2 regions of the Micromonospora inyonensis genome follow, and region 1 is predicted to be linked to the other one. Evidence: riboswitches for the same ligand, from Rfam matches in the RefSeq annotation. Region 1 holds a riboswitch; the other holds the start of a gene.
What was found. Region 1 has a riboswitch for S-adenosylmethionine ahead of thrC (threonine synthase). Riboswitches for the same ligand answer to the same signal wherever they lie in the genome.

Region 1 (4,887 bases):
ACCGAGCGCGGCGGCGAACCGCGCACCGACCGCCGGTCGTTCCGGCCCCTCCGGCAGCGGCCCGACCGATGCCGCGATGATCCGCTTCCGGCCGTGCTCGCGCAGCACCCGCACGGCGTGCTGGTACAGCGCCCGCCCGACGCCCCGTCGCCGGTGGGCCGGGTGGACGACCAGGTCGACACCCGCGTTGTCGACGTTCTCCACGTGCGACAGGTACAGGTTCAGGTAGCCCACCGGGACGTCGTCCAGGGTGGCCAACGCGGTCAGGTGTGTCTTGCCCGGCATCGGGTGCCGGATCCCGCCCTCGAACTGCTGACGGGACAGCTCCGGGAAGTCCGGCAGGTCGACGGCCTGCGCGGCGGCGGCCACCTGGAACGCCGCGTCGATCGCCGCCTGGTCGGACTCGTCGAAGGACGCGATGACGATGCTCATGCCAACGAGCGTGCGCGACCGGCACGGAAACGGGCCAGCGATTAGGCCGTGTGTCATAAGTGCCCGTGGTCCTGGCTGTGAGGTTGATCGGCTGGGCGTGTCGGTGATCGATATGCGGTGAGGTCTCCGGTAGATGGGTTATCGACCAAGACAACCATCTGCACGGAGACCTCGTGGCCAGCGTAGCGGTGACGAGGCGGCACGACCTGACTGACGCGCAGTTTGCGGTGTTGGAGCCGCTGCTGCCCAGACCGAAGAAGGCAGGTCGACCGCCGAAGTGGAGCAAGCGGCAGCTCATTGACGGGATCAGGTGGCGGGTCCGCACGGGTGCGCCGTGGCGGGACGTGCCGGACTGCTACGGGCACTGGCGCACGGTGTACGGGCTGTACCGGCGCTGGCAGCGGGCCGGTGTGTGGGCGCGGATCCTGGCCGGGTTGCAGGGTAGGGCCGACGCGGTCGGGTTGATCACCTGGGACGTGAGCGTGGACTCCACGATCGCCCGGGCGCATCAGCACGCCGCCGGTGCCCGCCGGGACAGTCACACGCAGGTCGAGCCGCCGGGCGGCAGTGGCGCCGTCGAGCCGGCCGATCACGCGCTGGGCCGCTCGCGTGGCGGTCTGACGACGAAGCTGCACCTGGCCTGCGAGCAGGGCCGCATGGTGCTGGCGTTCGTCATCACCGGTGGGCAGCGCGGCGACAGCCCGCAGTTCACCACGGTGCTGCACCGCGTCCGGGTGCCTCGCCTCGGCGTCGGCCGACCCCGGTGCCGGCCGGACCGGGTCCTGGCCGACAAGGCGTACAGCAGCAAGGCCAACCGGAGCTACCTGCGCCGGCGCGGCATCGGCTGCGTCATCCCGGTCAAGGCCGACCAGGCCGCGAACCGACGCAAGAAGGGCTCGGCGGGTGGCCGTCCACCCGCCTTCGACCCCAGCGCATACCGGCAGCGTCACGCCGTGGAGTGCGGCATCAACCTGCTCAAACAGCACCGTGCCGTGGCCACCCGATACGACAAGCTCGCCGTGCGGTACGAAGCCACCGCCACCATCAGCATGATCGACATCTGGCTCCGACGCCTCGAACGGCACTTATGACACACGGCCTAAATCGCTGGCCCGGAAGCTCTGGTCGGGAGGGACGATCGCACAACGCCGCCGGCGTTGGGTCGCAAGGCTTGAAAAGTCTTCGGCGATCGCCCTCCCGCAGGAAGCATCCTGCGCCTGACCGGTTACTGGCGTCAAGTCCCCGGAGGGTGGTTTCTGCACCCTGGGCGAACGGTCGGTTACCCGACGGATCGGCCCGATCCCCCGTTCGGGCGATTCGGCCGATCCGTCGGGGCGGTACGCAGGTCAGCCGAGCAGCCCAGCGTCCCGGGCGGCACGCAGCGACGGCTTGATCCGGTGCGTCGGGCCGACCTGGCCGGCGACCGCGTCGATGGTCTTCAGACCCTCGCCGGTGTTGAAGACCACCGTCTCGGCGGTCCGGTCCAGCCGGCCGGAGGCGACCAGCTTGCGCAGCACCGCGACGGTCACCCCACCGGCCGTCTCGGCGAAGACCCCGGTGGTCCGGGCGAGCAGCCGGATCCCCGCGCGGATCTCCTCGTCGTCGGCGTGGTCCATCCACCCACCGGTACGGCGCACCGCCTCCAGGGCGTAGAGGCCGGCGGCCGGGTCGCCGATGTTCAACGACTTGGCGATGCCGGTCGGCTTGACCGGGGTGATGGTGTCGGTGTCGGCGTGCAGGGCGGTGGCGATCGGGTTGCAGCCGGTCGACTGCGCGCCGAACACCTTCCAGCCGCCGGCCGGGGCCTCGACCAGCCCGATCTCGACCAGCTCGCTGAACGCCTTGTCGACCTTGGTGAGCAGTTCGCCGCTGGCCATCGGGATGACCACCTGAGCCGGGATCCGCCACCCGAGCTGTTCGGCCACCTCGTACCCGAGGGTCTTCGACCCCTCGGCGTAGTAGGGACGGACGTTCACGTTGACGAACGCGGTGTCCTCGAACTCGTCGGTCTCGACCAGCTCGCCGCAGAGGCGGTTCACGTCGTCGTACGAGCCGTCGATGGCGACCAGGTCGCCGCCGTACACGGCGGTGGTGATCACCTTGCCCTGTTCCAGGTCACCCGGGATGAAGACCACCGAGGGCACGCCGGACCGGGCGGCGTGCGCGGCCACGGAGTTCGCCAGGTTGCCCGTCGAGGCGCAGGCGAAGCGGGTGAAGCCGAGCGCGCGGGCGGCGGTCAGCGCCACCGAGACCACCCGGTCCTTGAACGAGTGGGTCGGGTTGGCGCTGTCGTCCTTGATCCAGAGCGGGGCGGTGATACCCAGCTCGGCGGCGAGGTTGCCGGCGGCGACCAGCGGGGTCAGCCCGGGGTCGAGGGTGACCCGGGTGGCCGGGTCCTGGCCGGCGGGCAGGAGGGCGGCGTACCGCCAGAGGTTCTGCGGGCCGGCCTCGATCTGCTCCCGGGTGACCCGCGCCAGCGCGGCGGTGTCGTAGTCGACCTCGAGCGGGCCGAAACACTCGTAGCAGGCGTGCTGGGCGGCGAGCGGGTACCGGGCCGAACAGGCGCGGCAGACGAGGGCGCGGGCGGGGCTGGCGGTGGTGTCGATACCGGGGGCGACGATCGTCGACGTCATGTCGAGGGTCCTCTCATCTTTCCCCGCGTCGCACCCTGCGGCGGGGACGGACTTGGCACCTGCCCCGTCGGACGCTCAGCTCTGAGCGCACGGGGTGGTTGCCGGGGCGTCGTCGGGCCGTATCCCTCAGCCCCTCTGGATGAGGTATTCAGTTGTGCAGCAGATTCTACGAGCAGCCTGCGCTTTTGCCGACCCTCCTTCCCACGCTGTGAGCCACCTCGCCCCCGCCGGTCCCCGGCGGGCGGGTGGGCCCGGGGCGGGAGGGATAGGGTGCGGCGGTGTTGGCGGCTGCGCTGGGGTGCGGGGTGGCGGGGGCGTTCGTCCCGGCGGTGGCGTACCGCCTCGCCGTGCCGTACGGGCAGCCCGCCCGGCGGGACTGCGCCGCATGCGGTGCCCCGCTGGCGGCCGGGGCACGCGGGTGGGTGGCGGCCCGGTGCGGGTACGGACACCGGCTGGGGGTGCCGCGCTGGCTGACCGCTTCGGTCGCCGGGTCGGCCGGCGGGCTGCTCGGGGCGGCGCTGGGACCGGTGGCCGTACTGCCGATCTTCCTCGCCCTCACGGTGCTCGGCGTGCTGCTCGGCGTCGTCGACGTCGCCTGTCAGCGCCTGCCCGACCAGGTGGTGCTGCCGGCACTGGCGGCCACTCCGGTGCTGCTCGGTGCCGTCGCCGGCCGGAGCGGCGCGTGGGACGACTGGTGGCGAGGGCTGCTCGCCTGCCTGGTGGTCGGCCTGGTCCTCACCGGGATGGTGCTGCTGCCCGGCGGTGGCCTCGGCGTCGGTGACGCGAAGGTGGGCGCGCTGCTCGGCTGGTACCTCGGCTGGCTGGGGTGGGAGGCGGTGGTCCTGGGCGTGGTGCTGCCCTGGGTGGTGAACGTCCCCGTGCTGCTGGTGCTCCTCGCCACCCGCCGGGTCGGTTGGCGGACGGCGATGCCCTTCGGGCCGGCGCTCCTGGTCGGCGCGCTGCTGGCGGTGCCGGCGGTCACCTGGTGGCCGGCGCTCGCGGCCTTCTGAGCCCGCCGTCCGACGGCCTGCGGATCAGCCCTCGACCGGCACTGGCATCCATTCAGTACTGTCCCGCTCACCGGTTCGAGGGAAAGGTGGCGGACGATGCGTCGGAGGATCGTGCCAGTGGTGGCACTGGTGCTGGTCTGCGTACTGACCGCCTGTGGCGGCAGTGGCAGCGGCAAGAAGAAGCGGTCCCGGGACAGCCGGCCGGCGGCCGGTTCCTCCGCGAAGAAGGTCGTCACCCCGTCGACCGACCGGGACGACGAGGCACCGGTCGACCCCACCCCGAGCCCCACCACGACGCCACGACGCAAGGTACGCGCGCTGACCTGCGGGGACCTCCGCGACGCGCAGGTGGGCAGCAGCACGGTGCGGTACCAGGGGTACCCGGACCACCTGCCGCTGCACGAGGGCCGGTGGAGCGGCGAGGACGGCGCGACCGTCCTGCTCCAGGAGCCCTGCGCGATCGGTGACCTCGACGGCGACGGGGCGGCCGACGCGGTCGGCGCCGTCATGCTGGAGACGGGCGGGACGGGACGCTTCTGGAGCCTGGTGGTGTGGCGCAACGTCGGTGGCGAGCCGCGCTACGTCACCGTCACCGACCTCGGCGACCGTACCCCGGTACAGTCGATCCGGATCACCGACCGGAAGGCCACCGTCATCTACCTCACCCGGTCGGCGGACGCGGCCATGGCGGAGCTGGACATCCGCCGGACCGCCGTCCACCGCCTCTCCGGCACCCGGTTCGCCGAGGTGAGCCACACCGACGCCGCCGCCTGACGATCAGTCGGCGAGCCGACGGGCGAGTTCGGCGGAGA
Region 2 (4,887 bases), on a different contig from region 1:
GTTCGGGGGTCGACGCACACATCCGGACATGCCGCCCAGGCGGGCGGGGAGGGAGCGGACGGTGCGTGAGCACCACACGTAAGGGCGCTCTGAGAACGTTCCGGGGGATTTCGCGACGCACCGGAGAGGGGATCGGGGGATCCACCGGGCCCGCCGGGCGGGCTGCTCCATCGGCGTCGACATGGTGTAACGACCGGCGGGCCGACCCCATTCCCGGGCCACCCGACCCACCCGCGCGCTCACCGGCGGCGGGTCACGGCCGCACGGGGACACAACCGACGCGCCCCCACCGCCATTCCCCGCTGTCAGATCCGGCTGCGCCGTCGGGTGCTGGCCTGCGGAGCCCGCACCGGGACACGGCCGTGATCGCGAAGAAGAGCAGGGTTCGTTACTATTAGCCGTTCGCGATCCCGGTGCGGATCATCTACCGATGGATTCCCATTGCAGCGGTGGCGCCGGTTACGTCACTGTCGGCGAGGAGGGCGGCGATGGAGCGGCCGGACTGGGCACCAGACGATGTCGATCTGAGTCGCCCGAGCGTCGCCCGGGCCTACGACTACTGGCTCGGCGGTTCGCACAACTTCGAGGTCGACCGGGAGTTCGCCCGCCAGGCGCTCGCGGCGGTGCCGGACCTCCGCCTGGTGGCGCGGGCGAACCGTGAGTTCCTGCATCGCGCGGTGCGGTTCATGCTCGACGAGGGGATCCGGCAGTTCCTGGACATCGGGTCCGGTATCCCGACGGTCGGCAACGTGCACGAGATCGCCCAGCGGGTGGATCCGGATGCCCGCGTGGTCTATGTGGACATCGATCCGGTGGCCGTGGCGCACAGCACGCGGATCCTCGCCGATCAACCGAACGCGGTGGCACTGATGGAGGACCTACGCCATCCGGAGGTCATCCTCGAACACCCCGAGACCCGCCGGCTGTTGGACCTCGACCAGCCGGTCGGCCTGCTGCTCGTGTCGGTCGTGCACGCGATTGCCGACGAGGACGATCCGTACGGGCTGGTCCGGCGACTGTGGACGGCGCTGGCACCGGGCAGCTGCGTGGCGATCAGCCACGTCACCACCGACAGCCGGCCGGACGAGATGGGGGAGGGCGCCCGGTTGAGTGGTCGGACGAGCACCCCGGTCACCGCCCGGACCCTCTCCCAGGTGCAGAATCTCTTCGCCGGCCTCGAGCTGGTGGAACCCGGCGTGGTGTGGTCGCCGTTGTGGCGTCCCGAGACGCCGGACGATGTCGGTGAGTATCCCGAGCGGATGAGCTTCTACGTGGGAGTCGGACGCCGCAGGTGAGCGATCGGCCCGATGCCGACGGGGTCGACGACCGGTGCCGTCAGGGTGTCGAGGAGTTCGCCAGGGTGTGGGCCGCTGCGCTGCACCGGGCGCACTACGTGCCGATCAGCGCCGAGGAGCGGCGTCGGATCGTGATCGGGCTGGCGGACCGTCTGGTCGCCGCTGTCCTCGCCGGACCGGCTGACCCCGGCGGGGGCCGGCGGATCGGTGCCGAACTCGTGGCGGCCGGCTTCGGGTCACCGGAGGCGTTCGGCCGGACGATCGCAATCGTCGGTTCGCGTCTTCTCGCCGACCTGGGGCTGTCGGCGGACCACACGCTGGACCGTCGTGTCGCTCGGCCACCAGCTCGGTCTCACCGTGACCGCCGAAGGTATCGAGACCTCCCAGCAGGCCGACCGCGTGGCCGCCACCGGCTGCGACAGTGGGCAGGGCTGGTACTTCGGTCACCCGGTGCCGCCCAGCGAGATCACCGACAGCATCGTGACGCAGCACCAGCGGATGCCCACCACCCAGCTGCCCGGATTTGGCAGGACCGCGTCCGGCAGCTAAGCTGCGGCCCAGGTCATGAGTGCCAGCGACAAGCCCCGGCTTGCTGGCCGGCAACCCTCGTCGAGGTTCGCGGTGGGGTGCCCCGGGTGATGACCCGGCCCAGCGCGACCAGGTGCTGGGCAAGCGCGGACCCCGTCCAGCTGCCGTTCCGGGGTCCCTGGACTGCCGGAGGTCTGCCATGACCACTGCCCTCGTACCGTCGCCCCTGCGTGCCGGACTCCGTCCGGCACCGCAACCGCCGTACCAGCCGCTCCAGGTGCTCGGAGTGCCCGGCGAGGTCAACCTCGACTACGCCGCCTCCGCACCGTGCGCCCGTGCCGCCGCCGACGCGGTGGCCGAGCTGCTGCCCTGGTACGCCAGCGTGCACCGGGGTGCCGGCGCCCTCTCCCGGCGCTGCACCCTCGCGTACGAGCGGGCCCGGCAGACCGTCGGCGACTTCTTCTCCGCCCGCCCCGAGGATCACGTGATCTTCACCCGGAACACCACCGACGCGCTCAACCTGCTCGCCCACGTGCTTCCCGCCGGCACGAAGGTCGTGACCTTCGCCGCCGAACACCATGCCAACCTGCTGCCCTGGCCCGCCGGGGCACTCCGGCTGCCGGTGCCCGACTCTCCGCACGCGGCGGTACGCGGGCTCGCCGCCGCCCTGCGTGAACTGCGTCGCGGGTCCGACCCGGGTGCGCCGATCCTGGTAGCGGTCACCGGCGCGAGCAACGTCACCGGGGAATGTTGGCCGGTGGCCGAACTCGCCCAGGTGGCCCACCGGTACGGCGCCCGCGTCGCGCTGGACGCCGCCCAGCTGGCACCGCACGTTCCCGTCGACCTGGCCGCGCTCGACGTGGATTACCTCGCCGCGTCCGGGCACAAGCTGTACGCCCCGTTCGGTGCCGGCGTGCTCGTCGGACGGGCGGACTGGCTGGACGCCGCCCCGCCGTACCTTCTCGGCGGCGGGGCCACCCGGCACGTCGGGCCGGCGACGCACGACGTGCGCTGGACCACCGGCCCGGGGCGGCACGAGGCCGGCACCCCGAACCTGCTCGGTGCGGTGGCCCTGGCGGCGGTCTGTGCCGCGCTCACCGCCGCGGACCGCGCCGCCCTGCACCGCCGTGAGCAGGAATTGCTGACCCGGTTGCGTACCGGCATCGCGGCACTGCCGCACCTCGTCGAGCTGCGGACGTTCGGCCCCGCGGCCGACCGGGTCGGCATCGTGTCGTTCGTGGTCGCCGGCCGGGACTCGGCCGAGGTGGCGGCCACCCTCGCCGCCGAGCACCGGATCGGGCTACGCGACGGGCTGTTCTGCGCCCACCCGTTGGCCCGACGGCTGCTCGCCGAGGCCGCCGCGCGTGGTGGGCACCGTGACCTGCCGCCCACCGCCCTGCGGGCCAGTCTCGGACTGGGCAGCACCGACGACGACGTGGACCGCCTGCTGGCCGCCCTCGCCGCCCTCGGGTGAGCTGGCCCGGCCACCGGGCCTGTCACCGACGGCCGGCACGATGTGGCACGGCGAGCCGGTGAACCCGGTCATCCGCCGGGGAACTGGTCCGGGTCGACGCTGCTGGTGCTGGCGTTGCCGCCCACCACAGGGGTGAGGGAGAGCGTCCAACTGGTGTACGTCCGCGAGGTGGTGCTGAACGTGAGCGGGTCGTCGAACTTCTCGAAGTCGCAGTCCCGGCTGAACGCCTTGTTCCTGGCGTCCCAGTCCTTGCCGCTGGTCATGAAGATCTGGTAGGTCCCGTCCCGGACACCGCGTACCGTGAAGGTGCTCTTGCTCCGGACGTAGACCCGGGTGACCGCTGTCTTGCCCCGGACGATGCTGATCACCGCGTCGGCGCCACCATTATCGATCTTGAGCTGGCCGAGGCCGCCCTTGGTCCGCTTGACGTAGGAGCCGTTGCCCAGCCGTCGGTTGCCGTCCTTGGTTTCCTTCGGGACGAAGGAACCGACCTGGTAGGCCCGGGTGGGGTCGGCGGTCGCCAACGCCTGGGCAGCGGCCCGGAGTTGGTCGGCGGCCGTCTCCCGGCTGACCCGCGCGACCGCCGCCGGCCCGAGGCAGGCCCGCCCCGACGTGCCGGTGCCGGTGCCGGTCAGGGCGGCGGCCAGATCGTCCAACGCGTCGACGAGGGTGTCGTGGGCGGTCGCCACGCTCGCCGGCGGCACCACGTCGTCCAACGCCTGGTGCTGGGTGCCGGCGGTCGTCGCGAGGTTGGACGCCGCGGTACGCACCGCCGTGGGGCTCTTGGCCGCGGCGAGGGTCCGGAAGCCCGTGGTCAACGCCTGGTCGGTGCTGGTCAGCACCGTCTGGTACTGGTCCGGGGTCATGGGCGCGGCGCTCGGGGACGGCGCGACCGACGGTGCTCCGGAGCGGACCCCGGCGACCGGTGCGCCGTCCTCGTCGTCGCCGTCGAGGAAGAACGCCAGCGGCAGTCCGCAGCACACCAGCACCGCCACGACCGCCGCGGCGGCGACGAGCACCGTCCTGCGTCGGGCGGGCTGGGCCGGGGCGAGCACCGGCGGACCGTGCTGCGGCGGACCGGGCAGAGGCCCGAACTGTGGCGGGGGCCCGAACTGTGCCGGCGTCGCGTTCACCCGGACCCGGACGTAGGCGTCCTGCGGTGATCCGTCCGGCCCGGCCGGTCCCAGACCGGGCAGCCGCAGCATCGAGCCGTCGACGGTCCCGGCCGGGACGCGGACCGTCGCCGCGTGTCCGGACCAGGGAAGGACGACGGTCTTCACGGTCTCGGCGCCGACTTCATCCGGGCCGAGCTCAAGCGTCAGGTACGCCTCGGGCTCCACGTGTCGAGTATGGACGAACCGCGCAACGGCGTTCCCCGCCCGGGTCCGCTGGCCCGCCGGGGTGCCGGTGGGCCAGCGGACCGCAGGTCAGCTCACCGACGTGTTGTAGCTCTCGATCGCCGACTGGACGCTCGCGGCGGCGTCCTTCATGGCCTGCTCGGCGGGCTTGGTGCCGACGATGGCGGCCTCCAGCCCGTCCTCGGCGGCCTTGCGCGCCTGCGGCATCACACCGAGCAGGCAGCCGGCCGAG

Region 2: it holds a riboswitch for S-adenosylmethionine, as region 1 does, so the genes downstream of both, GA0074694_RS21095 (aminotransferase class V-fold PLP-dependent enzyme) here and thrC (threonine synthase) in region 1, are expected to answer to the same signal.

The regions. Positions count from the first base shown of each region.
Region 1 covers NZ_FMHU01000001.1:886,232-891,118, forward strand. The annotation lists gene GA0074694_RS03920 (GNAT family N-acetyltransferase) at 1-432, opposite strand, end outside; gene GA0074694_RS03925 (IS5 family transposase) at 621-1,523, shown strand; gene thrC (threonine synthase) at 1,779-3,065, opposite strand; SAM riboswitch class I at 3,076-3,211, opposite strand; gene GA0074694_RS03935 (A24 family peptidase) at 3,344-4,075, shown strand; gene GA0074694_RS03940 (hypothetical protein) at 4,172-4,849, shown strand; gene GA0074694_RS03945 (peptidoglycan recognition protein family protein) at 4,853-4,887, opposite strand, start outside.
Region 2 covers NZ_FMHU01000002.1:1,457,291-1,462,177, forward strand. The annotation lists gene GA0074694_RS21085 (SAM-dependent methyltransferase) at 489-1,295, shown strand; partial or broken gene GA0074694_RS32340 (EAL domain-containing protein) at 1,617-1,844, shown strand; SAM riboswitch class IV at 1,856-1,976, shown strand; gene GA0074694_RS21095 (aminotransferase class V-fold PLP-dependent enzyme) at 2,023-3,297, shown strand; gene GA0074694_RS21100 (hypothetical protein) at 3,366-4,637, opposite strand; gene GA0074694_RS21105 (ABC transporter substrate-binding protein) at 4,725-4,887, opposite strand, start outside.